Regions from separate parts of the Cytobacillus sp. EB106-05-05-XG126 genome, predicted to be linked through region 2. Evidence: riboswitches for the same ligand, from Rfam matches in the RefSeq annotation. Region 2 holds a riboswitch; each other region holds the start of a gene.
What was found. A riboswitch is a leader RNA that binds a small molecule or an ion and turns the genes downstream of it on or off. The one in region 2 is predicted to bind cyclic di-GMP.
Positions count from the first base shown of each region.

Region 1: another riboswitch for cyclic di-GMP. It lies ahead of AC3WTL_RS00320 (anti-repressor SinI family protein); the one in region 2 lies ahead of AC3WTL_RS13385 (methyl-accepting chemotaxis protein).
Region 3: another riboswitch for cyclic di-GMP. It lies ahead of AC3WTL_RS14060 (hypothetical protein); the one in region 2 lies ahead of AC3WTL_RS13385 (methyl-accepting chemotaxis protein).

Region 1 covers NZ_JBYTDU010000001.1:55,795-66,585, reverse strand. Annotated here, with positions in the region: gene AC3WTL_RS00360 (FAD-dependent oxidoreductase) at 1-129, opposite strand, end outside; gene mnmH (tRNA 2-selenouridine(34) synthase MnmH) at 499-1,557, shown strand; gene AC3WTL_RS00350 (helix-turn-helix domain-containing protein) at 1,736-2,062, shown strand; gene AC3WTL_RS00345 (DUF5658 family protein) at 2,101-2,388, opposite strand; gene AC3WTL_RS00340 (LPXTG cell wall anchor domain-containing protein) at 2,458-3,186, opposite strand; gene AC3WTL_RS00335 (TasA family protein) at 3,314-4,165, opposite strand; gene sipW (signal peptidase I SipW) at 4,256-4,825, opposite strand; gene AC3WTL_RS00325 (hypothetical protein) at 4,851-5,729, opposite strand; gene AC3WTL_RS00320 (anti-repressor SinI family protein) at 6,020-6,166, opposite strand; cyclic di-GMP riboswitch class I at 6,196-6,284, opposite strand; gene AC3WTL_RS00315 (hypothetical protein) at 6,457-6,708, opposite strand; gene AC3WTL_RS00310 (helix-turn-helix domain-containing protein) at 6,979-7,320, shown strand; gene srtD (class D sortase, LPxTATN-specific) at 7,321-7,932, shown strand; gene AC3WTL_RS00300 (pseudouridine-5'-phosphate glycosidase) at 8,150-9,061, opposite strand; gene AC3WTL_RS00295 (carbohydrate kinase) at 9,076-10,173, opposite strand; gene AC3WTL_RS00290 (alanine/glycine:cation symporter family protein) at 10,307-10,791, opposite strand, start outside.
Region 2 covers NZ_JBYTDU010000003.1:50,439-61,229, reverse strand. Annotated here, with positions in the region: gene AC3WTL_RS13445 (YhfT family protein) at 1-709, opposite strand, end outside; gene AC3WTL_RS13440 (DUF2620 domain-containing protein) at 737-1,096, opposite strand; gene AC3WTL_RS13435 (PRD domain-containing protein) at 1,098-1,472, opposite strand; gene yhfZ (GntR family transcriptional regulator YhfZ) at 1,541-2,473, opposite strand; gene AC3WTL_RS13425 (hypothetical protein) at 2,627-3,112, opposite strand; gene AC3WTL_RS13420 (hypothetical protein) at 3,127-3,783, opposite strand; gene AC3WTL_RS13415 (SMI1/KNR4 family protein) at 3,833-4,399, opposite strand; gene AC3WTL_RS13410 (YwqG family protein) at 4,534-5,340, opposite strand; gene AC3WTL_RS13405 (hypothetical protein) at 5,374-5,778, opposite strand; gene AC3WTL_RS13400 (hypothetical protein) at 5,820-6,182, opposite strand; gene AC3WTL_RS13395 (hypothetical protein) at 6,211-6,333, opposite strand; gene AC3WTL_RS13390 (leucine-rich repeat domain-containing protein) at 6,456-7,535, opposite strand; gene AC3WTL_RS13385 (methyl-accepting chemotaxis protein) at 7,662-8,591, opposite strand; cyclic di-GMP riboswitch class II at 8,653-8,736, opposite strand; gene AC3WTL_RS13380 (alpha/beta hydrolase) at 8,903-10,429, shown strand.
Region 3 covers NZ_JBYTDU010000003.1:205,453-216,243, forward strand. Annotated here, with positions in the region: gene AC3WTL_RS14050 (leucine-rich repeat domain-containing protein) at 1-2,157, shown strand, start outside; gene AC3WTL_RS14055 (VanZ family protein) at 2,345-2,779, shown strand; cyclic di-GMP riboswitch class I at 3,105-3,190, shown strand; gene AC3WTL_RS14060 (hypothetical protein) at 3,482-4,153, shown strand; gene AC3WTL_RS14065 (penicillin-binding transpeptidase domain-containing protein) at 4,314-6,326, shown strand; gene tagU (polyisoprenyl-teichoic acid--peptidoglycan teichoic acid transferase TagU) at 6,536-7,465, opposite strand; gene AC3WTL_RS14075 (N-acetylmuramoyl-L-alanine amidase family protein) at 7,729-9,168, shown strand; gene AC3WTL_RS14080 (N-acetylmuramoyl-L-alanine amidase) at 9,374-10,791, shown strand, end outside.

The DNA of each region.
Region 1 (10,791 bases), on a different contig from region 2:
ATAAACGGAAGAGGGGGCATCCAGCTTTTCCAGAACGGTGACATTAATATTGGCTTGAGCCAGCTTCAGTCCCAGCGTTAAACCGCCAATCCCTCCGCCTATAATGGCAACCTCTGTATTCAAGGACATGTTTCCACCACCTTTGCCTTTTATTTAACCTTCTTTTTAAAAAGCAAAACCAATGGATATGCTGATATTACAAAGTCTGGAAAAAATTATAAGAACAATCTTTTGAAAATAGGAGTATGATTGTGATAGACACCTATAATTTCAAAATCCTGTATAATAGAGAGAGTCAAATCAATTAACTTTCCTTTTTGGGCGATATATAGCATTTTCGCAGTCTAACGGGCAGTAAGATCCCCACTTAAAACTGCATTAAATCAAAGGTGAATTAACTGGGCCCAAACTGCCCGTAAGGCTTGATTAGTTCAACTAACCAATTAGCGGGAAAACCCCCACTGAATGGAGTTTCACTTTAATTTTGGAGGCAATAAAATGAGAGAAATAGCAGTCGAACAATATATCCAGATGGACAACGCAGTTCCGATCGATGTCAGGTCTCCAATCGAATTTGAGGAGTGCAGCATTCCCGGTGCTGTCAATGTGCCGCTTTTCACTAATGAAGAACGTGTGGAAATCGGAACACTATATAAAAGAGAAGGATCTGATGCCGCTAAGTGGAGAGCGATGGAAATCGTTTCACCTAAAATTCCGTCCATGATGCAGAAAATCAGAGACCTGAAAAATGATGGCTTACAGCCTGTCATTTACTGCTGGCGCGGCGGCATGCGCAGCAAAGCGGTCACTACTTTTATCACGTATGCGGGCGTTTCAATCCCCCGTTTAATCGGGGGCTATCGAGCGTACCGTCAATATATTCTGGAAAACACAGCAGATTTGATTCCTGAAAAAGCAGTTGTTCTGCACGGAATGACCGGCGTCGGGAAAACAGATGTGCTGAAGGTATTAAGCGAAAAAGGCTATCCTGTTATTGACCTTGAAGAAATGGCAGGACACCGCGGATCGATCTTTGGCTCCTTTGGTATGGGAAACGGCAGTACACAGAAAACATTTGATGCACTATTGTATCAAGCCCTTTCAGAGGTTAAAGGCTCCCCTTATATTATTATGGAAGCTGAAAGCAAGCGAATAGGCAAGGTTGTTCAGCCGGACGAGCTTCTGGATACCAAAAAAACCGGTATTCATATTGATATGTTTGCAAGCATGGAGTTCCGTGTCCAGCGCATCCTCCGTGACTATGTTGCACCTTATCAAAAAGAAGAATGGTTCAAGCCGAAAGTGGATGAAAGCCTTGTGTTTATTAAAAAACGGCTGAAGGATACTGAAATCCGCGAGCAGCTTGATGAATCAGTTGAAACGGAGGACTACGAACTATTTATCAAGCTTTTATTAGAACACTATTACGATCCGCGCTATGCTTTTAAACAGCATGACTATGAGGGCGAATTCCACCATGTAAATGCAGATGATGTGGAAGCAGCTGCACAGCAGGTTATTCAAATAATTGAAAAGCAAAATGCTCCCGTCTTATGACGCGGAGCATTACTTTTTGAGAGCGACAAAAGTAATATTTTTATAAAACTGTGATAACTATCTATTTTAGTCAGTTGACACTGTGGTATGATGATAATAATATTGAACAAAACGTTCTTAATATGGAACTAAATTTGATATAATCCTATTACATACAAAATAAGGTGTGTGGTATACGATGATCGGTGATCGTGTAAAAAAACTTCGTCAGGAAAAGAAAATGTCCTTATCCGAGCTTGCAGACCAAGCCGGTGTGGCAAAATCATATTTAAGCTCACTTGAGCGCAACCTTCAAACAAACCCATCGATTCAGTTTCTCGAGAAAATCGCGGGTGTTCTGAATGTACCTGTGGACCATTTGATCCATGAGCAGATTAACAAGGAAGATTTGGATTCCGAATGGATGAAAATTGTTAAGGAAGCGATGGAGTCTGGAGTTTCAAAGGAGCAGTTTCGGGAGTTTTTGGATTTTAATAAGTGGAGAGTTGAACAGAAGAAGGACTAAGTGCAACCTGTCAGATTGGGACAGGTTTTTTATTTGGTTTAAATTATCCAACTTAGATGCAATCCCATTACCGCTGTATATAAAACAGACGCAACGATAGAAAGCTCCGGGATAGGCCTCCTAAAAGAAAAACTCTGTACGAAAATTAAAGCAACAAGAAAACAAGATAGTGCTTCCTTTAGAAGAAGAAAAAAGACAGGATTTGCATTATAAACAAACTCCATTAATGGGTTTCCTTCTTGAATGAGACCATACTGTATTCCAAAGTAAGTAATAAAGCCATCAAGAAAGTTCAAAAATGCAAGGTATGCAAATATCCACTTCATCTCTTTCCCCGCCTCTATTCTTAAATAAAAGCAGACCTTGTTGGTCTCCAATCCCCACCAAGGCCTTAACTAATCTTGTTTTACTTTTCTCTTCCTTTTTTGATGAATAAACAATCCTCCACCGCTTATGACTAGCAATATCCCTAACAACAAATTGTTATACGTACTCGTAGCCGTTGAAGGCAGAATTTGACCCTCTAAAGGAAGATTATCTAATTCCTCTGCAGGTATAGGACGTTGCGGCAGAATAGGTTCTTCACCATCATTTGCAGGATCACTTGGATCTGGTTTTCCAGGATCAGATGGATCGGAAGGATTATCTGGATCTGGGTCTAGATCTCTTTCTTCGATCATAAACCTTAACTCAAAGTTAAAACCCAGATTTTGAAACTCATTCCCAAGCTCATAAGGAAATTTCACTTCGAATTTAATATCTTCTTGATTTCCAGCCTGCAGAAACCTTGGATTTAGACCATTAAACTTGTGTAATTTGTCATCGAATAGTAGCCCTTTAGAATCCCAGATTCTTAATTGAAATTCGTTGTATAACTTTTCTGATCCATTTAAGAATTTAACTTTCGTATTATAAGTGAAGAACTTTTCCCCTCGGTTTTGGACGGTAAGTATACGAGTTGACCAATCTCCTGGTTTTATATTAGAAAGATTAAATAGGGATTGATCATGTTGATTGGTATCAATATTAAACTCCGGGTTCACATTTGCATTGACACCATTTGGGAATACATATATAGAAATAATCGAAAAAATGATAGTAAAAATGTAGATTCCTTTTTTCATGGCCGCACCTTCAGATAAATTTATAATACAAAAAAATTCTTGAAGCAAAAAGCCTTGAAATATAGAGAGAAAAGGCGGGAAACCCCACCTTTTCACATTTTATAATTATAATTAGTTAATTAATAAATTAATTATCAGACACTTCTTCCGCTTTTGTTGCATTGCCTTCAGTTACAGGATTAGGCATGGTTGTACCATCTGCAGACCCTTGAACATCATTATTTATTGCTCCATTTCCATTATGTGAATCTACATGTACACCATCCCATTGAGTTGCTTCAAGATTAAAGAAGAAGTCAATTTTATCTCCTTGGAATTTATTTTGGTTATAATTTTTACCATCTGTTTTAGTTTTGTCGTTTTTAAATGTAATTTGAATAAATACATCATCTGTATCAGTAGGATTGACAGGAAGACCTTTATAATCTAATCCACTAGCAGCAACCGTTAAAGGTGCTAAATTGATTCTCTTAGTACCATCTGTTGCTAGATATGCGCTATTGATTTTACTTTCATATGCAGAAGGACCTGCTACAAGATCTGCTAAAGTTAACTTTGAACCTGATTTAACGATATCACCTGTAGGTTCCCAGGCAGCGGATTCCGTATCAGCTGACATAAAATTAACTTCAAATTGAGATAAATATTCTTCTTTGCTGTTTGAACCGCCATTTTCAGTAGTTAGATCATCAATGAAATTTTCTGCAGTTACATTTAGTAATACTTCTTTAATAGCTAACGAACCATTGTTATTAAGCTTGAAGATTCTTTGAACATTGTCCCCAGGTTTCATATTTGTTAAATCAAAGCTGATCGGCTTCTGGCCACTCTTTCCAACCTCCAAGTCCAAAGTACCCGACGCAAAATGGTTATTAATAGTAGCAGTATCGTTAAACGCTGCCCAAGTTCCTCCACCTACCAATGACACTCCAAGTACTGCTGATGCTACACCTAAACCTAATTTCTTTTTAATTGACATTTCTTTATTCCTCCCTGGTTTCTCCCTCGTTATACGAGGTATGTAATTTTTTATATTGACTCTTACGTTTCCATAAGAGAATCAACCAAATTAAGCAGTTTTCTGATCTGTTTGTGGCTTGCTGTTTTTATCAATTTCTCTAATTGCTTGATAGATTGTTAGACCTGAGTATCCCAACAATAGAATTCCGGGAATAATCAGCAGCATTGCTGTACCTTTGCTTGATTTTGCAAAATCTATTAAATATCCTAAGTAAGGGATAGTAATACCGGTGTATACGGCAGATACATTTTGAGATAAGACTGGCTGACTATCCATGTCTTCGTTATTGTCACCTTTTGTCTGGAACATGATGTTCTCGCCATTTTTTATTAATTCTATTACTCTGTGAGTTACAAAAGTTCCATCTTCTTGAACATATGTGATGACATCATCTTTTTTTATAGTAGATGGATCATCAACTGGTTTTACTGCTATAATAGAACCTGTTTTAAAGGTTGGTTCCATTGAACCTGATAAAACAGTTTTCAGTTGATTCCCAAAGATCTGTGGTTCCCCTCCAGACGCTTTGGAAGATATGACTATGAATACCATCGTTAACAGCAGCAAAAATAACAGGATAGTTAAGGTGTTACTCAAAACCTTCATAACTAGTTTCATTACATTCACCTCAAGTTTTTTAATTTTAGTTGTTTTTCTTTTCACCAATCGCAGAAGATTCTTCTTCTCCAGATGAGTTTACACTCTCATTTTCTGTTTTTTTGCTGGTATTAGCTTCTGTTCCTGATTCTTGACTCCCACTAGAATCGCTGCTATTTTCACTGTTGTTAACTTTATCTTGATCTTCGTTATTACTGCTGCCTTGGTCTTCTACTTTGTCGTTACCTTCGCCTCCGCTATTTTCGCTGTCTTGGCCTTCACCATTTTCACTGCCCTGGCCTCCGCCATTTCCATTGCCCTGGCCTCCGCCATTTTCGCTGCTCTGGCCTCCGCCATTTCCATTGCCCTGGCCTCCGCCATTTTCGCTGCTCTGGCCTCCGCCATTTTCATTGCCCTGGCCTCCGCCATTTTCACTGCCCTGGCCTCCACTATTTTCGCTGCCCTGGCCTCCGCCATTTCCATTGCCCTTGCCTCCGCTATTTTCATTGCCCTTGCCTCCGCTATTTTCATTGCCCTGGCCTCCACCATTTTTATTGCCTGGGCCCTGACCTTCATTTTGATCATTTCCTTCCGGACAATCTTTCCCATGTGCAGGGTTATCAGGATCGCATTTTTCACCGGTATCTTCACCATCTGCTGGATCTTTTCCGTTTCCTATACCAGCATTGTCCTTGCAATTTTTTTTGGTGTATTCATCATCGCCTTCACAAAAGTCTTTTGCGGCACCAATTGTTTCCGATATACTTTCTGTGTCATTAAACGCCGAATATGTATCAGATACTAAGTAGCTAAAACCTATTAGCAAGAAGTAACAAACCCACAAGTTAGCCACAAGCTTTAGCTTTTTATTTTTCTTAAACCGCAGTTTTCGTGATTTGTTTTTGCGACTCAAGTAATCACTCATGGAGTCCCTCCTATTGGTTATATCTTTATTTCGTTAATATTTGTTCGTTTTAAAGAACTTGTAATTTGAGTATATTCCATGGTTTTAAAATTGGAAAACCCCAAATATTGCTGTTTTTTCGTTTTAAAGAACGTTTTTCTCATATTTTCTTTATTTATCTCTAGTTTTCTTACTATTTTGTAATTTATTTAGAACATTTTGTTCTTTATATAAAACAACACAAAAATAAAAAGCATTCCTTAAAGGAACACTTTCTCCTTTTAAGAAATACTTAGACAATTAACATTTTATTAATTTCTCACCAATCGCTCTTTTGCCGAGTTCTCTAGAAAGAACCTTTTGAGTTCTTCTTTCTCAATGCCCAAATTCTTTGCCTCATTAATAAGCTGGATCCAATCCTGATCTAATTGCTCAGTTTGTACCTTTGTGTTAATCACTCTTTTCCCCCCAAAATACGATTCGTATTCCAGGCAATCCAGCCATCCTAGTATCCTTCAATACCTTAGACCTGTGACTTTGCGTCCTCATTTTTCAATGAGTTTGCCCTTTTCTGTGTCTTTACTATTATTTTCCTATAGGTGTATTCTACTATGTCCATATTGATAATTATGTCATTTTTTGTCAATGTTATGAATTATTTTAATATTAAATTAGTTTATATCTCGACAATTTGTTACTGATTTTAATAAGTATCATTAAAATAATTTAAATCGGGCAAAAAATTAGTCTAAGGATTAATATTCATTTTGGAATAGAAAGAAAGACCAATCCTTTTTCTATAATTTCTGCTTATCTGTTTTACTCCACTATGTGGAACTAATGTCTTAAAAGCGTAAGAAACAAAAACTCTTTCCCTTGTCATAGCATCAAAAAACGGATTACCTGTTAAGTCCGAACCACAAATAGGACAAATCCACTTTCCAATTTCACTGCTGCTAAAAGAAGACTTTTTACAGTGATTACAAACCTTTTTATACATTAACCCCCACCTACCTTACTAAATAACATATTTATTCCCGATTAAGCTTCTTAATGCCATGCATTTACATTACTCCTTAGGAATAGTCTAGGACTAACTAACTGTTTTTGAACAATTCCAAATTCAGCCGTTTTTTCGTTTTAAAGAACGTTTTTCGTTCTTTTTCTAAAAATAGCTCAAGAATTCTCATTATTTTGTATTTTTTATTGAACAATTTGTTCGTTATAATGAAAATATCTTTATATTTTATGTTAAGGGAGTATTATGCCTATGATAGGTGACCGGATTAAAAGTTTAAGGATTAAAAAGGGATACTCAATTAATGAGCTTTCTGAAAAAGCGGAGGTATCCAAATCGTATTTGAGCTATATTGAGAGAGGCATACAGGAGAATCCTTCACTGCAGGTTTTATCGCGGATCGCCAGGACACTGGATGCTAATCTTGAGGATCTGCTAGAAGAGAACAAAGAGGACATTACCGACTTGCATAAGCTGGATGAAGAGTGGGTTTCCCTTGTCAAAGAAGCAATCAGGCAGGGTATCACAAAAGAGGATTTCTCCTATTATTTGGAGTTTATTAAATTTAAGAAGATGAACGGGGGTAAAGTTTAATTGAAGGTTAGAGGCCGTTTGCTGATTGTAGCTGCCTCCTTCCTTATCTTAATCGGAGGCAGTTTGGTCCTGTTCTCTCTGCAGGAAATGTATGCTCAGGAGAAGAAAACCAAAGATTCTTTAACCCTGGCAAAAGATAGAATTCAAAATGGAGTAAAAAAAGAAAGCAAAAATGTTCTTCAAACAGAACAGCCTTTAGATGTTTCCTTTGAGCAGGGTGAAGTCATTGGCATTTTAAAAATTCCCCGTTTGAAAGCTGAACTTCCCATAATAGAAGGAACCGATGAGGATGAGCTGGAAAAAGGGGTTGGCCATTACTCCACAACTGTATTTCCAGGGCAGCCCAACCAGATTTTATTATCAGGGCATCGGGATACGGTGTTTCGCAGCCTCGGCGAACTTGAAATCGGTGATATTTTCCTAGTCAGCATGCCATATGGTGAGTTTACATATGAAATTACCGATTCGAAGATTGTTGATGCAGATGATACCACTGTGATCCGATCCACCGCTCCTAACGAATTTCTCACTGTTTCCACCTGCTATCCCTTCTCATATGTGGGCAATGCCCCCTCCCGATATATCCTGAATGCTAAAAGAATACAAAATTAAGAGGCTCTTTCCCCAGGAAAGTGCCCTTTTTACTGCATATAGACAAACACCCTTCCCCCATATTTGAACCTGTACATATCATCTAATATATGGGTTTCCAGAAGGGACAGAGCCAGATGATCAATTTCTTAAGATTACTATTATATTTAGCCATCATCATCACAGCTATCATGCTATCAATATAAAAAGCCAGACTTCCCAAGCCTGGCTTTTCCCTTTACTTATTCAAACTAACAGCAATCTTCGATCCCACTTCGGCATTATGCTTCACCAATGCAATATTCGCTATCAAGCTTCTGCCTTCTGTCAATTCCTTCACTTTCCCCAGAAGGAATGGAGTCACTTTTTTCCCTGCGATATTGTTTTCATTCGCTTCTTTTAAAGCTGTTTCAATAACCCCAGTAATTAATGCCTCTTCCAGCGCATCTTTTTCAGGGATCGGGTTAGCGATGACAACGCCGCCTTTTAAGCCCAGCTCCCATTTTGTGCGGATCATTTCGGCTGCTTCTTCTGCATTGTCCACCCGGTAGTTTACACTGAACGGACTTGTGCGTGTGTAGAAGGCGGGCAATACATCTGTTTCAAAGCCAACGACCGGAACGCCGTTGGTTTCTAAGTATTCAAGCGTCAAACCAATATCCAGGATTGATTTCGCACCTGCACAGATTACGGCAACATTGGTCATTGCAAGCTCCTGAAGGTCAGCTGAGATGTCCATTGTGGTTTCAGCTTCGCGGTGAACTCCGCCTATTCCGCCTGTGACAAACACTTCAATGCCGGCAAGCTCTGCACAGATCATGGTGGCCGCTACAGTTGTGGCACCATTTTTCTTCTTAGCAACTAAGTATGGAAGGTCGCGGCGGCTTGCTTTTTCAACGTCCCTGCTTTGGGCCAGGAACTCCAGCTCCTCATCTGAAAGACCAATTTTAATTTTACCGTTTAAAATGGCAATGGTTGCAGGTACAGCACCGTTTTTGCGGATGATTTCCTCTACCTCTTTTGCTGTCTGAACGTTTTGAGGGTATGGCATTCCATGTGAAATGATGGTGGATTCAAGGGCAACAACCGGTTTATTTGCTTTCTTTGCTTCTAACACTTCTTCTGAGTACTCAAGCCATTTTTCTAACATGATGTCACTTCTCCTTAGTCGAAATATTGTTTGAATGTTTCCTGCAAGCGTGTGTTGTTTAAATTAGGGTTAACGGTTTCAAGGGACTGGAGAGTAAGCATCGAGCAGGACATGCCGATTTTGCAGGCATCCTCAGTGCTAAGGCCTTTTAAATGGGCAAAAATAATACCCGATACAAGCGAGTCCCCTGCCCCTGTCACATCAGCAATTTTCACCTTCGGAGGAAGCTGCACACCTGCTTCACCCCTGTTTGTAAAATAGATCAGTCCTTTATCTCCCCGGCTGATGACGACTTTTTCAACACCTTTTTTCATAATCTCCTGTGCCGCCTTAAAGAAGTCTCCTTCATTGCTGATCTCTTTCCCTGTTAGTGCTTCTGCTTCATTTTTGTTGGCAATCAGCCAGGTAACACCTTTCAGGTCTTCCGGCAGATTTTTTATTTTTGGTGCTGAAACAGGTGTAATGCAAAGCGGAATGTTCTCTTCATAACACCTTTTAATAATCTGTTCCAGAACCTTGGGCGGGAAGTTTGTATCGAGAATCACCATTTCGGATGATGCCAGGTAACCCCACTTTTTCTCGACAAACTCTCTGTTAACGCTTTCATAAATGGACATATCAGCGAGTGCTACAGCCATTTCTCCTTCAAGGTCAAGCACTGCTGTATAAGTACCAGTGGTAGACCCTGCCAGCGACTGTGAAGGAGTGATATCAGCAAAAGCTTTCGTATATTCCAGAAGCCATTCGCCTTCCGGATCATCTCCCACTACGGTCATCAAACCCACATCACAGCCCAGCCTGCCAAGGTTTTCAGCAATGTTGCGGGCCACTCCGCCGCAGGATTGGGAGCTTTCTGCAGGGTTCGATGTTCCGAATTGGAGCTGCCCGGTTGTTTGGATTTTCCTGTCAACATTGGCTCCTCCCACACAAAGCACTTCTTTCTTTTGCGGCAGAACATAGGCTCTGCCGAGAATTTTCCCCTGCTTGGTCAGTGAAGAGATATAGCCGGCAACAGCGGACCTTGAGAGCCCCGTTTTTTCAGCCAGCTCGTTTTGGGCAATAAAAGGATCCTCTTTAATCAGCTGCAAAATCAATAGTTCTTTATCATTCATAATTGACCAGCCCTGCCTTATTAAACTTTTGTCTATATTATAAACTTATGTCTATTTGTAAAACAAGTGTTATTTTTCGAAAAATTTGCAGAGATAATAAAAAAGCCTCCCGCCTTAGGCGGAAGACCAAGCTTTACGCAGCCTTATCGTCTTTTTTAATATCCTTTAAATAATACTTTTCTGAAGTGAAAAACTCGTTTTTCAGCTGTTTGACCTCTTTGCTTAGAAGGAGGACAGCCACGATGTTCGGTATTAAGATCATGGCAAGAGCCAGATCAAGGAATTGCCAGATCGTTTTCGCCGCTCCTACTGAACCAAGAACAATGGCAGCAATGTAAACGACTTTGATGGCTTTTCCGGCAAAAGAGCCAAAAAGGAATTCTGCCATTTTGGATCCATAAAAGACGACGACAATGATCGTTGAAATGACAAAAAATACGAGTGATATAGCTACGAGAATACCTCCAAATGATCCAAAGTACTCCGTAAATGCCGCTGCCGTCAGGGCTGAAGGATCCTTCATTGCCCCTTCCCTTGTCCACACACCTGATGAAAGCACAACAAATGCAGTGGCGGTACACACAATCAGCGTATCAACAACAATACCGACAATCGCCC
Region 2 (10,791 bases):
CAACATTTTTTCTGATTTTAGCCACTTTATCACTGAATACAGCGGCAAGGTCGATGGATGAGCCTTCTTCGGTTTTTTCCTTCATGGCAAAAACAAGCAGGAAGATCATTCCTGTAATAAGGGCCATTCCTTCCTGGTTCAGTGTTACTGTCGTGCCTGAAATCGTCAGAACTCCGCTTTCATTCAGCCAGACAGCAAGCTGACGGATCAATGCAGAAACGATAAAGGTTATAACCCCTTTTTTAACGCTGAATTGCATGGCCACCGCAAGTGCCGGGAATGCCATAAAGGTAACGACGACCGGTGTTCCGACCGCTCCCATTGCTTCAAGGAAATTAAGAGGCAGATAATCGAACAGCTTCACAAAGCCTTCGAGCCCGATTAACAGCCCTGCTCCATAAGCACCGCCAATTACTGCCGCAAGCGGTGTTCCCCATTTATTCTTCGGCGTCAGCAAACCGATAATATCTGTTCCCAGCAGGATACTGTGAACGAGGATGATACTGGCCGAGAGTGTAAAAGGTATTCCAAATCCGATTACAAGTCCGAAACTCATCGCAAAGGCAGTAAAGGCCAGGTCCCTTCTCGTCATCCGCCCTTCCACATGTTCGGAGACAATTGGACGGAGCCCATCATTAAAAACGGCAATATTCATATTGGCCAAAACAGCAGCAACGGCACCGATCAGGATAATTAATGTCATTTCCATTTCTTTTTCCCCCTCAATTAAAATGGATTAGCTTTTATTCTTTAAAGCTTTGATAATCATAGGCACTGCGGCTTCTTTGTGGTCAGCTGTAAAGCCGAATGCTTTCTTCCCTTCGCTGACAGCGGTTACAATTTTTTCCTCAACAGGCTTTTTCCCCGGCATGGAAACTGTCTCGCAGTTTGGCTTGCCGAGAAGGGCAATCGCCATGGCTAAAGCACCGCCGCCGCCTGTATGGCAGGCTCCTACATAATAATCTGCCTGTCCCGTCTTAACAGCCATCGCTGCTTCCAGATCGGACTTGACCATCGTCGTTATGCTGCTATCAATCTCTTTTATTAAGCTCTCAATCTCTTTTTTATCCACCTGTCCGCCAACTACAATTTTCATCTTAATTTCCTCCTTTGTTGATTTGCAGTACATTTGTGTAATGTATAAGCAGAAAATCGATTTCCTCTTGGGGGAGCTGATTCTTCCATTGCTGCTGTACAAAATCGATTTCCTTCATTGCTGTGGATGCTTCCGGTGACTGTTTGACTTCATCCAGCAGGGCAGGATGAGGAGCCTCCACCTGTTCGCCATTTTCAATTCTCGTCAGAGCTGTCGGCAAATGGGTGAAAAGCATTTCCGCCCCTTCTATGGCATCCTTTTTCAAGTGTGACTGCAGGTGCATAAAAGCCAATGTCGTTATATCAGCGGCTATTGTGCTGACAACTGATGAGCTTAATAGGATATCCATTCTTTCTTTGAGTTGGTTTAGATCCATAATTTTAACCCCTCCAAAATACAGTATTTAGTATATTAATGGTGCTAAGAAACTAGAACTTCAGTTTCTTAATAGTGCGGATATTTTTCCCCTTCCTCTACCAGCCTTTGGATCTCTTCCACTTTATTGAACTGGAGGAGCTGGATTTGTTCCCTGATATTTGTTCTTTCACTTTCAATGACAATGGCTGCTCTGGTAGCTTTTACGGCCAGTTCCTTTGCTCTTTTCGATTTAAAATCAGAGGAAGCAAACGTTTTTAGCGCTCTCGCTTCATCTGCGTTCCAGACAGCTGCATCAATACTGCCGTTTTTCAGCATATTGAAAAGCTGCATATAGTCCACCTTTATCAATTCAACCTTGTGTTCTTCACATTCAAGGAGAGTGATATTGGCCTGATCGGCAGATGAATAATCGATTCCGATTTTCATGCCATCTGTAATCTTGCTGTTTTTGCTATCTGAAAAAAAGACTTTATGGGACGTGACATAGGTCTCCGGTCCAAGTGTATGAAGAATTTCCAGGCCATCAAACTCCTGTACGGCCTCTTCTGCCGCCAGCTGGGACATGATCGCAAAATCGTAGCGCCGGGTTTTTAATGATTCGACCCGCCTTCGGGCCCCTCTCATATAAGCAAGGCCAGACTTCTTGTTAATCTCTTCAAAACCTTCGACAATGCCAGTCGCCAATCCCTCATACTTGCGGGAATAAGGCAGCGGCATAACGCCCATCACCGGTCCGATGCCGGCAATCTCATACAGCAGGTTGATATCCCTCTTTTTCAAAAAAGTCCCCAGATGCCCTCTGGATTCAAGCGAGATGGCATGCAAATCCTCCAGCACTCTTAATGCCCCCTGCACAGTCCCGCGGCCCAGGGATAGCTTGTCTGTAAAATCACTTACCCGGGGGATTCTCTCTCCCTCTGAAAACTGAATAAGCTCCTTTGCAATAAACTTGGCAGCCAGCCCATTCTTTGAATATAAACTTTCCCAAATACGGCTCATATTGTAATACCTCTTTACTTTGATCAATATACGGAAAACTGTATATTATGAGTGTAGCGTTTTTATTTAAGTAATTCAAGCTAAAGTTTTTTCATTTGTTTGTTTATTTAGTCTATAAAGGATTCATATTTTGTTAAATTTCTGCTTATGTGATTAAGGTGTCCAATAAGCAATACGGTTACCCGGAACAGCTGCAATTAACCATTCCTCCTCGCCTTGACGGCAGCCATCGCCAGCTTGCCAGCACTCATACATTTCATGAGATCCGTTCACAGATAATATTTTTCCTGATTGAAAAGCTACATACAAATGCGGCATATTTTCACCTAACCAAATATCCACAACTTCCTCATTTAATAGACTATCTATAGACATGGTATTTTCTTTAATTGTTATTGTCTTTTCATGAAAGTTCACCGCCTGGTCAAAAACTGTCCATTTAGGATCCTCAATATGAAGCCAGGATTGGGATTGATTGGACGGATGTTTCAAAGAGAAATAGAGATAGAAAGAATCTGGCCCATCAGATTTTATCCTGATGACCATTCCTTTTACAAAGATCTGCTTTAAAGCTGCTTCAGCAAATTCCTTATCTTTTTTATCCAAAGAAACCATTTTTCTTCCCCTAAACCAGTTCACGTTCAATCCCCTTACTATATTGTAATGACCCCAACCCACTGACTTGTTTTTGAAGCTACTTGAAAGGTCCGGTTATCCACCCACTCCGGTTTTCCTAAAAATCTTCCATAAACGACATGGCTTGGCACCTCTTCAACAAGGACTTCTTCCTTAACCATCAGGCCGCTTTTGTGATAAATTTTGGCCATCAGCTTAAAGGACGTAACCGTATGGACTCCGACAACATAGGCAGTGTGTTCTTTATCAGGGCTCTTTTTGGGAGTGCCTTTTAATAAAAACTCTACCGAATACTTGTGTTCTTTAATTTTTTCAAGAGCATCCTTAACCGGAGTATAATTCCAGCTATTTTCTCGAAAAACTGGAGAAATAAACTCATTGAATACTCTGCAATACTCGATATATTTCTCTTCCGGATCACGTAAATCCAAGAATTCCTTTGGATTATATGGGATCTTGATGGTTAAACCATTCTCGATTGTATAGGAATCCACGATGGTTTCCTTCATACCTGCCAAACAGTAAACCATCAAAGATTCCACTTCATCAGTTAATGCCCCTTGCAAGTAACGGCTTACTATCAGTGAAAAAACATTCGTCTGGAGATTAAAGCCAACTTCATTCTTCTTTTGTCTATTGGTTGCGTCGTGAAGAATAATCTCTTTTAATTCCACCTAAATTCCCCTCTGCCTAACGTGATCGAAAGAACTCAATATCATACATTTACTCAAATTCATAGAATATCCTATTTGCTATATTGTTTTTCCCCTCCAAAATCACTTCCCTAAAAAAGAGTTCCAGATTTTTATAGGATTTCAGGATTTTTTTGGATCTATATTCTATCTCCAATATATTCTCGTTAAGCATATCAATCACATAGTACGTATTTTTCACAAGCGAATCAGCAAAAATAAAATGATTTTCCGGGGTTCCTTTTCTTCGGTATAAGTCCTGCATAACTTCTAAATCAAATGCCTGGTGAACCTGTTCTTCATAACTTAGCCCTCTGTAAGTCTCCGGGCCTATTCCTGACACTCTAAGGATGTCAAATAAGTAACAGCCATTGCAGTTTCTTAAAAATTCTTTATAAACTGATGGAAAGTGAACCTTTGTTTTTGTTTCATAATCCACGATCGCCTTAAGTACTAGGCCTGGCTGTATGTGGGTATGCCAGCAGCCTTCTCCTAAATGGCCATATAGGACAGTATTGGTTCGAAGCTTTTTCTTATCTGTCTCATAGATTTGATCTAATTCTTTTTTTAGAACATCAGCTTTGACTATTTTTGACATGTTTAATCCCCTTTTCCGAAAGACTGTATCAATAGGAATTAAATTTTCATTGTTTTAATGTATTATGCGCAAAGGCTCACATTCATAAAAACTTTCAGACTGATAAACATGATACGGGAATTTACTAGGTTCACCTAACAGCAATCCCAATTATAAAGGACATTAGTGAAATTCCTGTTTTTTAAATCTTCTTCTTTTATAAAGAAGTTTGCAACCCCGCTGTCCCCGAACATCAGGTCAATATCATCGTCCGTATCCGCCTGGAATAGCAGTATGGTATATTCTCCTGTTGGATCATTTTTTTCTCTCGGATCCTGCTGGGTGAAGTAAGGATAACCGCCTATTTTATGGCCCTCTGCACCTAACTCCTCAAAGTAGAGCTCATGTAAATCTTCATAGTCGGGATGATCGATGGATTCGAATAAGTCGATATTGACCATGTCCTCAAAACGGAAGTCATCAGCAGGTACAGGAGCGATCTTAAGCTGGAAACTCATCTTTGCTTCCTGGACGATCGGATCATATTCATTACTTAAATCAGGTACATACGAAAAGTCTGCCACCAGGTCTTCCTCATCTTTTACAATACTTGGATGATAAATAACCCGGAAGTTTCTTTGCGCAGTCGGGTTATCAAAATCAAGCCCGTACACATCATCAGCCGGCGAGAGATAGAATTGAAGAATCCCGCTTTCAGGCATCGGCTCAATGTGGGGAACTTCTTCGAAATTAATCTGTGCAAATAGATTCATATAATTCCCCTGCTTATCCTTTGGGTGATCGCTCAACTTTGGAAGGTAGGGATGTCCTCCAAACTTACTTTCAAAAAGGGTGGTCTCCCCTCTTTCTGCTTGGATGCTGACAAACGGTTTAGCTGTTTTTTCTAATTCGGCCCGATATTTTTCAAATTCCTTCGGCAGCTTTAATACTAAACTGGTCATAAGATTCTATCCTCCTGATTCTATTCAATCCACCTATTTAGTCTCTTCTGTTAAAATTTCATCCATATATTCCTTTAATTCTATGCTTATTTCTTCCGGCGATTCATCCAGGAGCTCTCCGGCCACTTTGGAACCAGGGAATTCCCGTAAGACTGGCATGCCTAAAAAGATGCGTTCGCATTCCCAAATTTTAATAATCTTTAAGTCTATGAGGTCACCGTTCTTGTCAGTAAATCCTACTGAAATGGAGGAACTGTATCCAGGCTGAAAGACATCATTGCCCTCTTGGTCAAAGGCAGCTTCCAATTTAAGGCCTTTCTTTGAAAAAGCAGTTCTATGCTCTTTTTGGAGTCTTTCAGCCTGTTCTTTGAGCTTCTGTTCAATATCTTCAATCTTCGTTTTTAACTGTGGGGTAAAGTCTTTATCCTGAATTCTCATACCATCAGCTACTCTCATTATTCTTAGAAACGCGGGTCAGCTCACCGATACTGCTCTTTAAAAATCAGCTTAAACTTGGGCCTTAATGTTATTTCTATAATGTTTTCATATAAATCTGATTCACCATGAAACAATCGAATGATCGCATATTCCTTTTCGTCCGCGGCAATTTCTATTTTCCTTACAGATAGCAGCTTCATATAGGAAAGAACTTCATTAGAGTTTTTTTCTTTTACATCCATTATAAATTCATCATAAAAAGGAGATAGCCTGACCTCCATTACTTCATTTTCGTTTTCAAAAATAAAAGATGAAGTGTCATAATAAAAATTCTCCGTCTCATCTTTTCTCCCCGGCAATGATTCAAACACCGATATTAGGTCAGCTTCTTCTGGAATATCCATGATTAAAACCTCCTTTCAAAAACAGCTATTACCATTCCCTCCACTCCTCTGTGATGTCCCCGTCAAACTCCAAACCCGCTATGCCTGCAGCTTCCATAATGTATTCACAGAGCTCTTCTCTTTCAAGTGTTTCAATAAAGTGAAACTTCAATCAGGGGGTTCCTTATCCCCCACTGATTGTTAGTTGAACCAATCGGGCCTTTACGGGCAGTTTGACCCCCGCTTATCCTCCTTTGATTCCTCTGAGTCTTGAAGTGGGGGTCTTACTGCCCGTTAGACTGCGATAAAGTAATCATACTTTTCATTTAGCTTGTTCAGCTTTAGAGTCACTTGTTTTACATATTTCTTGATCTCTTTTTCCGTCAAACCGCTATCTTGGGTCAGATTTTTCATAAACGAATCAAGAACCTTATTGGCAGCTCTTATATTTTCTTTTGTGAACAGATCATCACCATCTGCCATTCTCGTTTCCCACTCTTTTGTAGGCAGAGCCAGATCCCCAAGCTTCATATCCTTTTCCGGATCCCTATTCTTAATTTTCTGCTTGGTGTAATACACTTCCTCAATGTTTTCACACACAGAGAGATCGCCATCTTGTACATGCGTATCGGGAAAGATAACAGCCTTTAGCTTAGGCAGATTTTCAGTAAAGCGAATTGAGGGTATATCCCCACAATTAATCAGCTTTAATTGTTCCAAATGCATCAATTCACCAATAGACGAAAAATCTTCAACCCCCTTGCAGCTCTCAAACTCCACATCAATCAGCGGAGCCTTCACTTTGCGAAGCGCACTAACATCTTTTAAACTCCTAAGATAATTCAACTGAAGCATTTGCAGGCTCACTATCTCTTGGATTCCTTCAAGTGTGACAATATTTGATTGTGTTAAAATAAGCTCTTTTAAGCTTTTTAACCCACTAAATTCAGTGAGATTCCTGGCTTTCGGCTTATAGCTCCACAGCTGGGCTCTGTTTAGCTTACTTAATTCATTCAGTCCGGCCGTTTTACTCGGCAGTTGCCCGTATACTTCTTGCAGATTCTTAAGTTCTCCTATTTTAAAAACATTTTTAGTGGTTGTTTCATTTATCGATAGAATCCTTAGGTCCCTTAAGCTATAAATGCCGCTCAGGTCTTTTATAAAAGAATTAAAAACATCCAAATGTTCAATGCCCGGGCATTCATTCAAAAAATAAACATCTGGAGAATCAAAATCTGACACACCCACATGTTTAATGCTATGTTTATTGATATATTCCACACTCTCATTAATAGCGGCCGGATTTTCAAAGATTACCTTCTCTCCAGTTTCACTCCTGCGGATATATACATTCCCTTCATAATAAAATGGCATATGGATACCTCTTTTTCATTTAACTTACTGCATACTATAGAATTTCTCCGCCGCCATCCATTTTTCCTATCAACAAAAAAAGAGCTGCTATAAAAGCCGCCCCATCATAACGTTTTATACGTTTTCCTATAAAATACCCTTAAAACCTTTCGCCTGCTCATCCAGCTTTTTTGCTGCTTCCCCGATATCTTTAAATGCGGATACCGCCTGTTCATTAAGAACCTGATTTTCAGAGATGCCTGACTGCGATTGCAGGGTAGCGTCACTAATTTTGTTGATTTCAGTTGATATTCCTTCAATATGGGCGTTGACTTCCTGAATAGAGTCCTGCACCCGGTTTGCGAGCTTTCGCACTTCTCCGGCAACGACGTTGAAGCCTCTGCCATGCTCGCCTGCACGCGCGGCTTCTATGGCTGCATTTAAGGCGAGCAGGTTGGTTTGCGCCGCTATTTCCCGGATCGTTTTTACGATGCTTCCGATGGATTGTGCCTGTGATTTTAGAGAATGGAGGATTTCCAGGTTTCCTTTGGACTCATGAACGAGCTTGCCTATTGCCTGAGCGGCCTCTTCACTTCTCTCAATTCCAGCTTTTGCTTTTTCACTAAGGGCTTCTGACATTTCCTGAAGCTGGTATGCCACCTGTGCTGTATTCGTTTCCCGTTCTGTTATATCTGTTGCAATCTTCACGACACCAGCGACCTTGCCGTCATTCCCGAAGACCGGTGTGTATGTAGCCTCGAGCCAAATAAGGTTTCCCTGTTTGGTCACACGCTGGATTTTTTCCTGAAAGCTTTTGCCTTTGCGCAGATTTCTCCAAAGCTCCTGGTATTCCCTGCTGGCGGCAAATTCTGGGGTGCAAAATTGCTTATGCTGCATATTTGGCATCTCTTCTGCCCGATATTTCACAGTGCGGGCAAAATTTTCATTTGCCCAGAGCACTTTCCCATTCCCATCAAATTCAATCATCGCCAGAGAATTTTCAATTGCAGCCAAAACAGCTTCTTTTTCTAGGACCTGTGTGCTTTTAACATGATTAGGCTGATACGTTGTAAGCATGCTCTTCCTCTTTTCAAAAAAAGTTTGTCAGAACATATCCTTACAAAAGAACTGTTCCCCTGTAAGTGCTGGCCGGTTGCGCTACTAGCTCGAATTCATTCAAGCGCCCAAATTACCTTGAATTCTCATTGCTTCCAACTTGTTCTATTTATATGTCTATAGTACTAGTATCGGTTTGGTATCACAATTTTAAATGCTCTGCTATCCTATATGCTGAAAATTCTTATAATTAAACATTAAGACCCATGATTCCCATAATTAGTAAAAGTAGAATAGAACTGTAAGAGATAATGAAGAAGGGATGGATTTATCTGAAAAATAAGCTGATTGCGTTATCTTTGGCTTCTGTTTTAAGCTTTTCGCTTTTTCCGGAAAGTAGTTTTGCGGAGCAAACTGCTGTGGAAAACCAGGCGATCATACCTGGTGCGCACACAGTAACAGAACAATACTTTGACGGCGCCGGCACCAACTGGCTCACAACAAAGAATCCCCTGCAATATCAGCAGGCAACTCTTTACGGCAATATCGGCCTGACTCCTTATCTATGGGGAAATGCAGCGGAAGGAACCGGATGGCATCAAATGTACAAGCCCGCTTCTGTAACAGGGACTCAGGTAAATGGTGTTTTTGAGGATGCCCAGTTTGTCATCAGGGTTCCGGATCATTGGAATGGCCGGCTGGTTGTTTCGGGAATCCCGGCGACACGAAATGAAACGTCGACCGATCTGCTTTTCAGCGATTATGTATTGGAAAAAGGATATGCTTTTGCTGCGATCGATAAAGGCACCCAGGGGGAGGCTGATTCGGATGATCCATTTGCAAAAGTAAAAAATGCTTTGGTTAATGAAGATGATAGTGTAGCAGAATGGCATCAGCGGTTCCGCCAGGTTACGAAAGCCGCTCAGCAGTACTTAGCCAGCTCACATTCGGATGGGCTGATCGATCCGGCCGATTCTTCTGACCCGGCGAGCGATTTAGTATCCGCACAGCATAAGGTTCCTACATATGCGATGGGAATTTCCAATGGCGGATACGTCGTGCGTTATGCTCTTGAAAATGATGACCCGGAGAAAACCGGAGAACCGCGGCTTTTTGATGGAGGAGTCGATTGGGAAGGTGTTCTCTGGACGGAGAAAAAAGAAAACTTGATCAGTTCCCTGACCACTGTTGTGAATAATGCTGAGGAAGCTTTGTACGGCAACGGCAAAGACCAGCAAAAAGCGGTTAAAGAGCTATATAAAGCAGGTTTGCCAAAAGGGTCGGAAAAACTGTGGGCCTACCATGATCAGGTATACTGGTTTATCTCGCTGAATATCTATCGGGACCATTTCGATCCGGAAGCACCAGGCCGGACGGATTGGAGCAATTACCTGAACTTCGTTAATGGCGTGAGAGATCGTTCCTATGATCCTATTTTTGAAGATTATAAGTATGTGACCCGGCCGAAGGAAGTGAAAGAAAATATTAAGGCGGTGGCCAATACGGGCGATATTGATGTGCCGCTTATTTCTTTTACAGGTTCCCTTGATTCACTTATTTTCCCGGAGATCCATGCAAAGGGATATCAAAAGCTGGTCAAGAAAGCCGGAAAGCAGGATCTTCACCGGATGTATACGATTGAGAACGGCAACCATGTCGACAGCCTGGTCTGGAACCCCGGCACCGATCCGGATCAAGAGCTTCAGCCTCTGCTGCCTTATGCTCATCAATCATTTGACCTGCTAGTTGACTGGGTGGAAAACGGAAATGCGGCCCCTGCGAGCAAAACGGTTGATGCACCGGAGAACCCGGTTAAGGTCATTGATTTGAAAACTGGGCTGGAACGGGATCCTCGTTAGAGTGGCGGAGATGTGGTTCGGAAATTGGACAAATGCCTTCCGCACAGAAAAATTTCTATCCGCACAGAAATTTGGGTTAAAAGCACAGAAAAAATCTTATCCGCACAGAAATTGAGGCTATCCGCACATAACGATATTTATGAATGCATCTAGTTGCAGTTTTAGATAAAATATCTTCTAAATATGCTGCCCCAGTCGTTTTTGATTGGGGCTTTTAAGAGTTTTTTGGTTAATAAGCAGTTCTTTCCTGCTTTGGGTTTGTGCTGGAGGACAAATTAGATCGCTCTGGGCGAAGGTTACCCCCGGGTTCGGACTCTAACGGGCGCTTTCCTGCATTCTGTGTCCGAAGTTACCCCAGGTTC
Region 3 (10,791 bases), 160 kb from region 2:
ATTACGGAAGCAAGCGCTTTATCCAACTTGTTAAATGTAGCCAATCTTGATTTATCCTACACCGATATTAATGACTTTACTTTCTTAAAAGATCTGGCAAAATTGCAGGTTGTTTATCTATATGGAAATCTGCAAATAGAAGAACATGCTCCATCCCTTGCGGTAATAGAGGCTTTAGAAGCCAAAGGTGTTGAAGTCTATCATGATTTGCAGGAAAATGTGAATCTCGAAATTTACCCAACGTTTGTGAACGAGTCAAGAATTGGACTTGAATGGGGATATTGGACAGAGGACGAGGAGGACTATTCTTATCCGGATCAATATGTGTTCATATTTGATGGGAAAGAAGAAGAGCTATCAGGGGATACCACTTCAAAAATCATTGAAAATCTTAAACCTGATACCACATACACTTTTAAGGTTAAAGCTTATGAAAATGGAAAGCTGATTGGAAGAGCAGCATTGGATGTAACGAGCAAGAAGCCGCCTTCGGGCAAAGTCATTACATTCAAAGATAAGAACTTGGAAAAGGCCATTAAGGAAACGCTTGGAATAGTCAGGGATGTACAAGAGAGTGATATGCTTGATCTTACCCATCTCTATATTGGAGCAGCTTCTATAAAAGATTTGTCAGGTATTGAAAAGGCTGTGAATCTTGAATCTCTCTCTTTATGGGGGAACGAGATCAGCGATCTTACTCCGATTAGCAGTCTCGTTAAGCTGAGCGATCTTGATTTGGCTGATAATCCAATTTCAAGCTTGAAGCCGCTGACTTCTTTGAAAAACTTGACCACTCTTTTTTTATCAAACACGAATATGAAGGATTATTCACCATTGAATCAGCTTGTAAATTTAAATTACCTTTTCTTGTCTTCAAATGGAATAACAGCAATACCTGACTTTTCAAATCTGACTAAACTGGAATTTCTGATTTTGGATAATAATCAACTGACGGATTTAAAGGGAATCGAAAGTCTCCGTAATCTTCAAATTCTAGAAGTCAGCTATAATCCGTTATCAGATCTGTCTGCTCTCGGCAGCCTCAATCTTATGGCTCTAAATGTCGCTTATACGGACATCACGGACCTTAAGTGGGCTAATTCATTAGGCGCACTGCAGTTCTTGAGTATCGATGGCAACAATATTGAAGACTTAAGCCCTCTGTCTCATTTGAAGGATTTGGTTATGCTTAGTGCGAATGAGCTTCCAATTACGGATATTACGGTCCTGCTGGAGCTGCCGCATCTGGAATATGTAAGTCTCTATAACAATGACCTGCTCGACCTATCTGAAGGATCACAAGCCATGCGTGTGATTGAAGAGCTTGAAGCAAAAGGTGTGTATGTTGAATACGGAAATTACAGTGAAGAAGGACATTTATATTTCGATTGGATAGATACAACCAGCACTTCGATTGAAACATCTTGGGTATATGAAGGGGAAGAAGACATCAGTAGCTACCGTATCTATTTAAACGGAGAGTTGGCTGATGAAGTGGATTCCTCTAAAACAAGCTATACCTTTGAAGGACTGGAGCCAGGAACACCATATGAGATTACCTTGGAAGCCTATGCTGGAGAGGAACCCGTTGATTATGCCTGGGAATATGTATGGACAGCAAGTGATGACTTCTACTTTACCGATATGAAAACAGATAAAGACTCGATTGAAGCTTTCTGGACATACGAAGGAGACGAAGAGATTTCCGGCTATGATGTCTACTTAGATGGTGAGTATATGGATTCCCTGGATTCTGAAAGCAGCAGCTATCTTTTTGAAGAATTATTACCCGATACGAGCTATCGCATCATGGTTGAAGCTCTGAATGATGAAGGAATGGTTATTGCTCAGGCATCCGAAAATGTAGTTACAGATCGTGAAGAACAGCCTGGAGAAGACCCTGGAGAAGACCCTGAAGAGGATGGAGATTCTGATAATACCCCTGTTCCAGGAAAAACGCCAGCTTCAGGCGGCAAGTCAGATCCAAACCTAGCTGATAAAGTGAAAACTGCTGCAGGTAAAGAAAAGAAAGCAGCAAGTGGAAGTAAGCTGCCTAATACTGCAACGAACCATTATAATTTATTAGCCATGGGTCTACTGACATTGCTGGCAGCTTCAATATTATTTATTTACACTCAGAGAAGAATAAAAGTATAAGAATTTACCGCAAAGCCCTGTGAAGAGGATCGTCTTCGCAGGGCTTTTGTTATTCAAACATGGCAGCTGAAAAATAGCAAAAGACGGGCTTTGCCCGTCTTTTGTACTTACCTATACTATTAAAGTTCCAATTCTGTATACAACCCCTCGCGAAGGCAAGAATGTATGGAAGGAGGAGGTGGGGAGATTGATCAGATATGTTTTTTTATTATTTTGGTGTACGGTTATTTTCATAAGTACTTGCTCAGCGAGTTTAGAGAACTTTTTAGAGCATGGGATTCTTCATTTTAACTGGAACGGTAATCCATCTTTTGCCGATCTGTTCCATGCGATGCCTGAAAGCCCATCTTTGGCATTCCTGCTTCGAAAGCTGGGGCATGCTTTTGTCTTCTTTATTCTAACGGTTGTGCTATTTTCGCTGAAGGGAAATTTGCTTTATTCTGGCGTATCAGCTTTTTCTTTTGCAGTCACAACTGAAATTCTTCAGCTTTTTTTTGCAAGAGATGGAAGAGTATTTGATGTGGCTTTTGATTCTTTCGGGATTGTTCTTGCCCTGATTCTAGCGGCAGTTATCCACTTGTCTATGAAAAGGGCAGAGACGCTTCATTACTTAGATGAATAGCTTTTTGCGCCGGTAATTTAAAACTTTTATATAAGTGCTGCCTTCCTTGCTTTTAAAAAACTTTATTCCCACCAGCTTTAAAGGGGTATAAATTTCTTTCATATGTACTAATGGCATGTTAATCAGCTCCCGTAATTTTTGATATTAACCCTATTATACCTTAATAACGAACGAAATTGTTCATTATGTTATCGGGAAAAACCGACAAAATTTTTGATTTAAGGTTTAAAGTTCTTTGAGGTGGGTATTAGAGTTTTGTTGCCTAAATTTTCGAACTTTTTGCGAGTGACAAATAATGTCTAAAACAAACAAAAAGGCAGCCGATAATACTAAAGGGCAAAATTACTGAAAGGTAATGACGCAAAGCTAAAGGGGCCTCTATCTCGATGGTAAGGCCAGCCAGCTGCCATCAAATGTAAAGGAGCTAATTTTTTGATGTCAAAGTCTATGTGGATTACACCCGAGGAAATTAAAAGAAAAAAAAGGATAAAGAAAAAGGTGCTTTATGTGTCCTTACTGTTCTTTACCGTTCTTCTTAGTGCAATGGTCACCATCTTAGCCAGCAAAGTATAATACATAGCAAACAGCCATCCTTTTTGGGGCGGCTGTTTTTCATTGTTTTCAAATGATCTCTCTCATTAATGGAATTGGCCCTTCATATATTTTATATAGCGCCATGAACTGATGAATGGGGGAGAAGTTTTGGAGAATGATAGCAGCAGAAAGATTTTGGGAAGTATTTGGTTTTGGATTGCTGTGGCAGGTGTTGTTATGCTTTGTGGAGTATTCTACTTTATTGGCTCTTATACAGCGAAAGTTGATTTACATGGCAAAAAGGCTAGTCTTGATGAATTGGTGAAAGAGATTGAAGAGCGGGAAGTCTTATTAGGAGAGTTAAAAAACAAGTCGGAAAGCCATACAAAAGAAGTGGCAGATATTCAAGAAGAGCTTCAGGAGATGGAGAAGGAAAAGAATGACGCCCTTCAAATTATAGAAAATAAAAGCCGCGCAGAAGAAGAAATGAAAGAGCTGCAAAAGCAAGTGGAAAAGAGCAGTAAAGAGTTGAGGGACTTAACTGAAGAAATCAAAACGAAAAAAGCAGAGCTGGCTGCTGCTGAAGGTAAAATCGTTGAAAAGAAACAAGAGCCCAAAGTTCTGTCTGCCGGTTTCTTCACTGTTGGCAAGGATTTGCCAGTGGGACGTTATAAAGTGGTTGCTCAAAGCGGCTTCGGGAATTTTTTCGTTAATAGCGGTTCTAAAGTTAATATCATTCTTGGTGATTCCGAGATTGGGGTAATCGAATACGTATTTTACGCTGATGAAGGTGATGAAATCGAACTTACGTTAGCTGCCAAATTTATACCAGTGGAATGATAGATAGGAGAGGGTGTGCCCAGATTTGTTATCTGGGTTTTTTTATTGCTTCATTTTCATTGTAATTAAAAATCAATCAAACGTTTGATTGAAAAACTGGTACCATTTCAGTGGTAACAAAAGCGGAGAAAATGGTAATATGTTGGAAGGAGGGATTTGCATGAAAAGGGTGTTTTTTCTATTTATTTCTTTATTCATTTTGGCCTTCTTGGGTGGATGCAATAAGGAAATTAAGCCGCAGGACCGCTTTAAACAGTATGTGGAGCATTGGAACAAACAGGAGTTTGAGAAGATGTATGAGTTCCTGTCTGTTGACGCCAAAAAATCCATCAGTAAAAAAGAGTATGTTAATCGTTACGAAAAAGTGTACAAGGATTTGGAAATCAGCAATTTAAAGGTTACATATAAACCAGATATGGAGAAGGAGTATAAGAAAGAAGAAAAGGCAGCTCTTCCATTCTCGGCAAGCATGGATAGTGCTGCTGGAAAGATTGAATTCACTCATGATGCCAATCTAGTGAAAGAGGAGAAAGAGGATGAGGAAAATTGGTTTGTAGCCTGGGATACGACATATATTTTCCCGGAGCTGGGACCAGAAGATAAAATTACTTACTCTGCTGTGCCTTCGCAAAGAGGCGATATTGTGGACCGGACGGGAGATCCGCTTGCCCTAAATGGAACTCTTTACGAGATCGGGGTCGTTCCTGAGCAGATGGAAGGCCAAAAGGAGCAAACCATTAAAGGGCTATCAGAGGCACTGGATATTTCAGAGGAGCAGATTAATAAAACTCTAAATGCCAGCTGGGTGCAGCCAGGTTACTTTGTGCCTTTAAAGAAGGTATCTCCTGATGATAAAGATACGCTTGATAAGGTATTTGCCCTGAAAGGTGTATTGAAGCAGGATGTAAAAGGCAGAATTTATCCATTTGGAGAGGCATCCGCCCATTTGATCGGCTATGTAGGGCCAATCAGCGCTGATGAACTGAAAAAGCAGGAGGGAAAAGGCTATTCCAGCACTGACCTTATCGGTAAGAGAGGGCTCGAACAGGTTCTTGAAGAACGTTTGAAAGGTACGAACGGAGTAAAAATCGGCATCAAGAAAAAGGACGGCTCAGAAGTTGTGCTGGCTGAAAAGCCTGTAAAAAACGGGGAAAATATCCAGCTGACTATCGATATTACGCTTCAAAGGGATTTATACAACGAAATGGAAGGAAGTCCTGGGACAGCAGCCGCTATTGACCCTGTCACAGGTGAAACCCTTGCATTAGTCAGCAGCCCAAGCTTTGACCCAAACCAGGCATCGCTCGGATTCTCGGGGGAGGAATGGAAGGCGCTTGAGGAAAATAAGGATATGCCTCTTATGAATCGTTTCAAACAAACATACGCACCAGGTTCTGTCATGAAGCCAATCACTGGAGCAGTTGGATTGTCTGAAGGAACGCTGACACTTGACGAAACCATTAATGTAAAAGGTTTGAAGTGGCAAAAAAGCAAATCATGGGGCAGTTATCAAGTCACCAGGGTAAAGGATCCAAATGCTCCAGTCAATTTTGAAAAAGCGATGATGTACTCCGACAATATATATTTTGCGAAGGAAGCATTGGACTTAGGGAAAGATAAGTTTTCAGCCGGCCTAAAGAAATTTGGATTTGAAGAAGAAATGCCGTACGAATTCCCTATGGAGCCATCCCAAATCGGAAGTCTGGACAGTGAAATTAAACTCGCCGATTCAGGTTATGGCCAGGCTGAGGTAGAAATGAATATCCTCCACCTCGCCGCATCGTATACACCATTCATTAACAAAGGTTCACTAATTAAACCTGTGTTGATGGAGGAGGAAGAAAAGAACCAGGTGTGGAAGGAAAACATCATAAGTGAAGAAAACGCCAAAACGGTTGAATCTGCCATGATCAAAGTGGTACAGGATCCATCCGGAACTGCACGTTCTGCAAACATGAAAGACTATCCGCTTGCAGGGAAAACGGGAACAGCCGAATTAAAACGCAGTGCGGAAGAAAAAGGGCAGGAAAATGGCCTCTTTGTTGCATACAACCCTGAATCTCCAAAACTCCTAATGGCTATGATGATTGAAGGAGTGGAAGATAAGGGCGGTTCTAAAGTGGTTGTGGAGAAAGTGAAGAAAGTGTTTGAGAAGCATAAAGATCGGTTTTAATCACAGAAGGTGAAGCATAGGCCGCTTCGCCTTTTTCTATTTTTAGGTGTGTGAATATTAATAAGAAAATCCCCTTCCAAAATGGAAGGGGATATGTCCATGCAATCTCCAAATGTGCATATGGCAATACGATGATCATTATAGATATTGCTGAATTTGGTGTCAAAGAATAAGCTTTGTCCCTGTTTCTATCGTAATAAAGAATTGATTTATTTCAATTCAAGATGTGCCTTTAATTCATTTTGTACTCTTTGCTGCTCATCGCTTGAAACAATCAGGTACCAGATATTACTTATTGTCTGCCCATTGCCGGATATGGTCATCTGTTCAATATTTCCCGCAGCATCCCGATAGTTCTTTTGAATATCCTTCATTTCGGCAAATGTCATATTGGTGCGCACGTTCTTGCCAAGTGCTCCAAAAATATCATCAAAGTTTGTCAGGGAGTTCACGCTTATTCCCTTTTTAATAACACCTTGGATAATTTGGCGCTGGCGATCCTGGCGCCCAAAGTCTCCATTGGGGTCTTGCTTTCTCATTTGGACATATGCCAGAGCAGCGTCACCATTGAGATTGTTGGCTCCTTCAGCAAACTTATGGCCGCCTTGATTAAATGCTAGTGAGCTATTAACTGTAATGCCGCCTACAGCATCCACTATATCCTTAAACCCTTCCATATTCACTTTAATATAGTAATCCAGCGGAATATCCAGGAAGTTTTCAACAGTGGCCATGGACATCTCTTCATTACCAAATGCATAAGCATGGTTAATCTTATCCTCAAATCCTTTACCTACAATCTCTGTTCGGGTATCACGAGGAATGCTCAGCATCTTAATGGATTTATTATTTGGATTAACGGTAAGCACAATCATTGTATCCGAGCGGCCTTTATCGCCTGAGCGCTCATCCACACCGAGCATCAATACAGAGAACGGCTCTCTTTTATCCAGTGTAATTTTTTCAGGACGTTTATCTGATTTTTCCCGGTCAATTGGCTGGTGCATTGTTTCCACAGCATCTGTAAGAGATTTATATACCATAAAAGCATAACTGCCGCCGGCAATTAATAAAACCAAAAATAGTATTCCGATCACCTTCAGCCATTTCGGCTTTTTCTTTCTTTTTTCTGCTCTCATCTATTAAATCCTCCACGTTTTTACAAGTTTTGTAATCCTATCTTTATAGAATATCAAAATTCATCTGAAATGGATATAAAAATCTTAGAATCATTGCCCTATTATTTGGCAGAAAAGGAATGGATGATGTAGGCCCAATGTAATAAAAAAATGATTAAATCACCGAATTTTAGTAAAAAAGACCCTGAATTTTTCCTTTTTCATGTATTATAGTTTAATAGATGGGTTTTTGGAAAATATTCGACAAAAAAGGTGGGTAATGAGTGAAGTCATCATTGGTAAAAGTCTTCTTTGTTTTGGTCTTGTTGTTTCATTTTGTTCCTCAGTATAATCAGTCAGTGAAAGCAGCATATTCATTTGAGGGAAAGGTAACGGCCACCATTCTGAATGTCCGTGCTAAGGCCACAGTTTCTTCCTCTGTTATAGGAAAGCTGAAAAAAGGCCAGGTCGTTACGGTAAGTGCACAGCAAAAAGGATGGTCCAAAATTACAACTGGCAAAACAACAGGGTGGGTTTCTTCAACTTATCTAACGCCTGTTACTTGGACAGGTTATGTAACAGCCACTAGCTTAAATGTCAGAAAGGTCCCTAATGGTTCCATCATAACAAAAGTACCTGTAAATACAGCAATAACGGTAGAGGGGAAGGATGGAAGCTGGCTTAAAGTGTATATCCCAAGCAAAAAGAGCAGGGGATGGGTCTCAGCTTCCTATGTATCAAAGAAGAAGCAAGCTGCTCCTCCTAAAAGCTTAGGTACCTTCTATGTTACTGCTGATATATTAAATGTGCGTGCCAGCGCAGCCACATCTTCTAAAGTTGTGGGTAAGGTCTTAAAAGGAGAGGCAGTTGAAGTACATAGCCAGAAAGGTAATTGGTCTTCTATAACTGCGGCTAAAGGATTGAAGGGATGGGTTTCCTCTTCTTATATTGATAAAAAAAAGCCGGCAGATGATAAGGAAGCCGTCACGGTGAAAGAAACAAGAATTACCTTAAAGGAGAACAGCAATATCCGGAAAGGTCCGGGCACTAACTTTGGGATTATCGCTTTGGAAAAGGCTGGCACTTCTCTTGTCAAAACAGGTGAGAGCAAGGGCTGGATCAAAGTAAAAACAAGTAAAGGCAAAGAAGGCTGGGTTGCAGGCTGGCTGGTGGCATCTCCTAATTCAGGTCTGAAAGGAAAGGTTATCGTCATTGATGCGGGACATGGTGGTTATGATAATGGTACGAGCGGAAAAATCCACAAAGAAAAAACGCTCAACTTAAAGACAGCCCAGGAGTTAAAAACCCTGCTCCAAAAGTCAGGGGCAAAAGTGGTTATGACTCGTTCCAATGATCAATATTTGAGTCTCAATCAGCGGGTAAATATTAGCCATGCACAGAAAGCAGATGCTTTTATCAGCATCCATTACAATGCCTATTCAAGCACCAGTTCCGGAATAATCACCTTTTACTATAATAACTCCAAAGATGGACGCCTTGCTCAATCCATTCATAATGGCTTACTGATTCAGACAGGCATGAGAAATCTTGGGGCGAAATATGGAAATTACCATGTGTTAAGGACAAACAGGCAGCCTTCTGTATTGCTTGAATTAGGATTTCTTTCTAATCCCAATGAAGAGAGACATGTGGGAACAGCTGATTATCAGCGAAAAGCTGCAAGGGGAATTTATGAAGGACTTAATCAGTATTTTCTGAAGTAATAGCAGTTATTAAGATACAGGTGTTTCCTTTTCCTGGGATGCCTGTATTTTTTTTTATTTTGTCTCCTAAAAGGTTGTAACAATAAAAGGAAAAAATTTCTGAGAATTTTATTCTGTATAATATGTTAATATATTCCTAGGTTAATTTAGGGTATTTTGTTGAAATTTGAGGAAAATGTAATTTTATTTTGTTTAGGAGGAAATTATGGCAGTACAGAAAAGGATTTTTTCGTTTATTGTTGCTCTTACTTTATTAACCTCTGTGATCCCTGGCTATGTAAATGCTGCGTTTGAACAGTCTGACGCAGGACATGCATTTGTAGTTTCGGAGAGTCAGGAAGAGATCACGATCTATAAAGAAGAAACGGAAGACAGTGAGATTCTCTTAACTATTCCAAATGGATCAGAAATAACGGTTTTGAGTGAAGGTCCTGATTACTCAAAAATCAGTTATTTAGAATCAGAGACCGGTGAGATTCTAACCGGGTATGTAAAGAATGAGTTTCTTCAAATGAAAGAGAGTCATACGAGTGATGACGAGAAAATGGCAGTTGAAGAAGATAGCTCAACATCTGAAAAAGACGGTGATCTTATCGAGCAAACAGAGAGTCCTGCTGAAGAAGATGGGGTTCATGCTGATCAAGAAACTGACGCCGTAAACAAAGCAACTCAAGAAGCAGAAGAATCAGGAGAACTGGAGGCATCCAGTGAGTCCAAAGAATCCGCTGATGATTCTGAACAGATTTCTTCATCTCAGGAAGTTTCAACCATGTCACTGGAAGCTGCATCTGTTGAAGAGTCTACTATTATTTCAGGGATTGCCCTAAAGGACCCTACCCATATTTACTCGGATGATAAAGATGGGGCATCTATCTTAAAAAGCTATGCACAAGGGTCTTTGCTAAAGTTTCGATCAACGGGTACTGATTGGTATGCCACAACTGTTTACATTAATGGTAAAGCTGTTTCTGGCTACATAAAAAAAAGCGATATCGAGGTGCCTGTTGATCCGCAGACAAATCTGAAGGGAGTTGTAAGGAACATAAGCCTTAATGTTTATTCAAAGGCTTCAACTTCCTCAAGTGTGCTTAAAAGTTATGCCGAAGGGGCAGTGCTGCGCTACAAGACCTTTACTTCCCAATGGTATGTAGCAACAGTCTATGTAAATGGGAAGGCTCGGACCGGATATATTTTTAAAAATGATGTCATTAACCTTGATTCATTGGATCCAACCGTTTTAACAGGAATTGCGGTACACAAAAAGCTTAGTGTCTATGCAAAGCCTTCAACTTCTTCAACAGCTTTGAAGAGTTATTCTGAAGGAACAACCGTAAAATATAAGGCCTATACGGCTAATTGGTATCAAACAACGGTCTATGTAAACGGCAAGTCTGTTTCCGGGTATATTCACAAGAACGATGTGATAGGCGCTGATGAACCACAGAAGCTGCTTGAAGGGATTGTAAAGCATAGCAGGCTGAATGTGTTTGGAAAAGTTTCAAATTCTTCCAGTGTACTAAAAAGTTATTCAGAAGGGTCAACCATTAAATATCGAACGTTCACTGATAATTGGTATCAGACGACCGTTTATGTAAATGGGGAACCTACGAAGGGGTATATTCA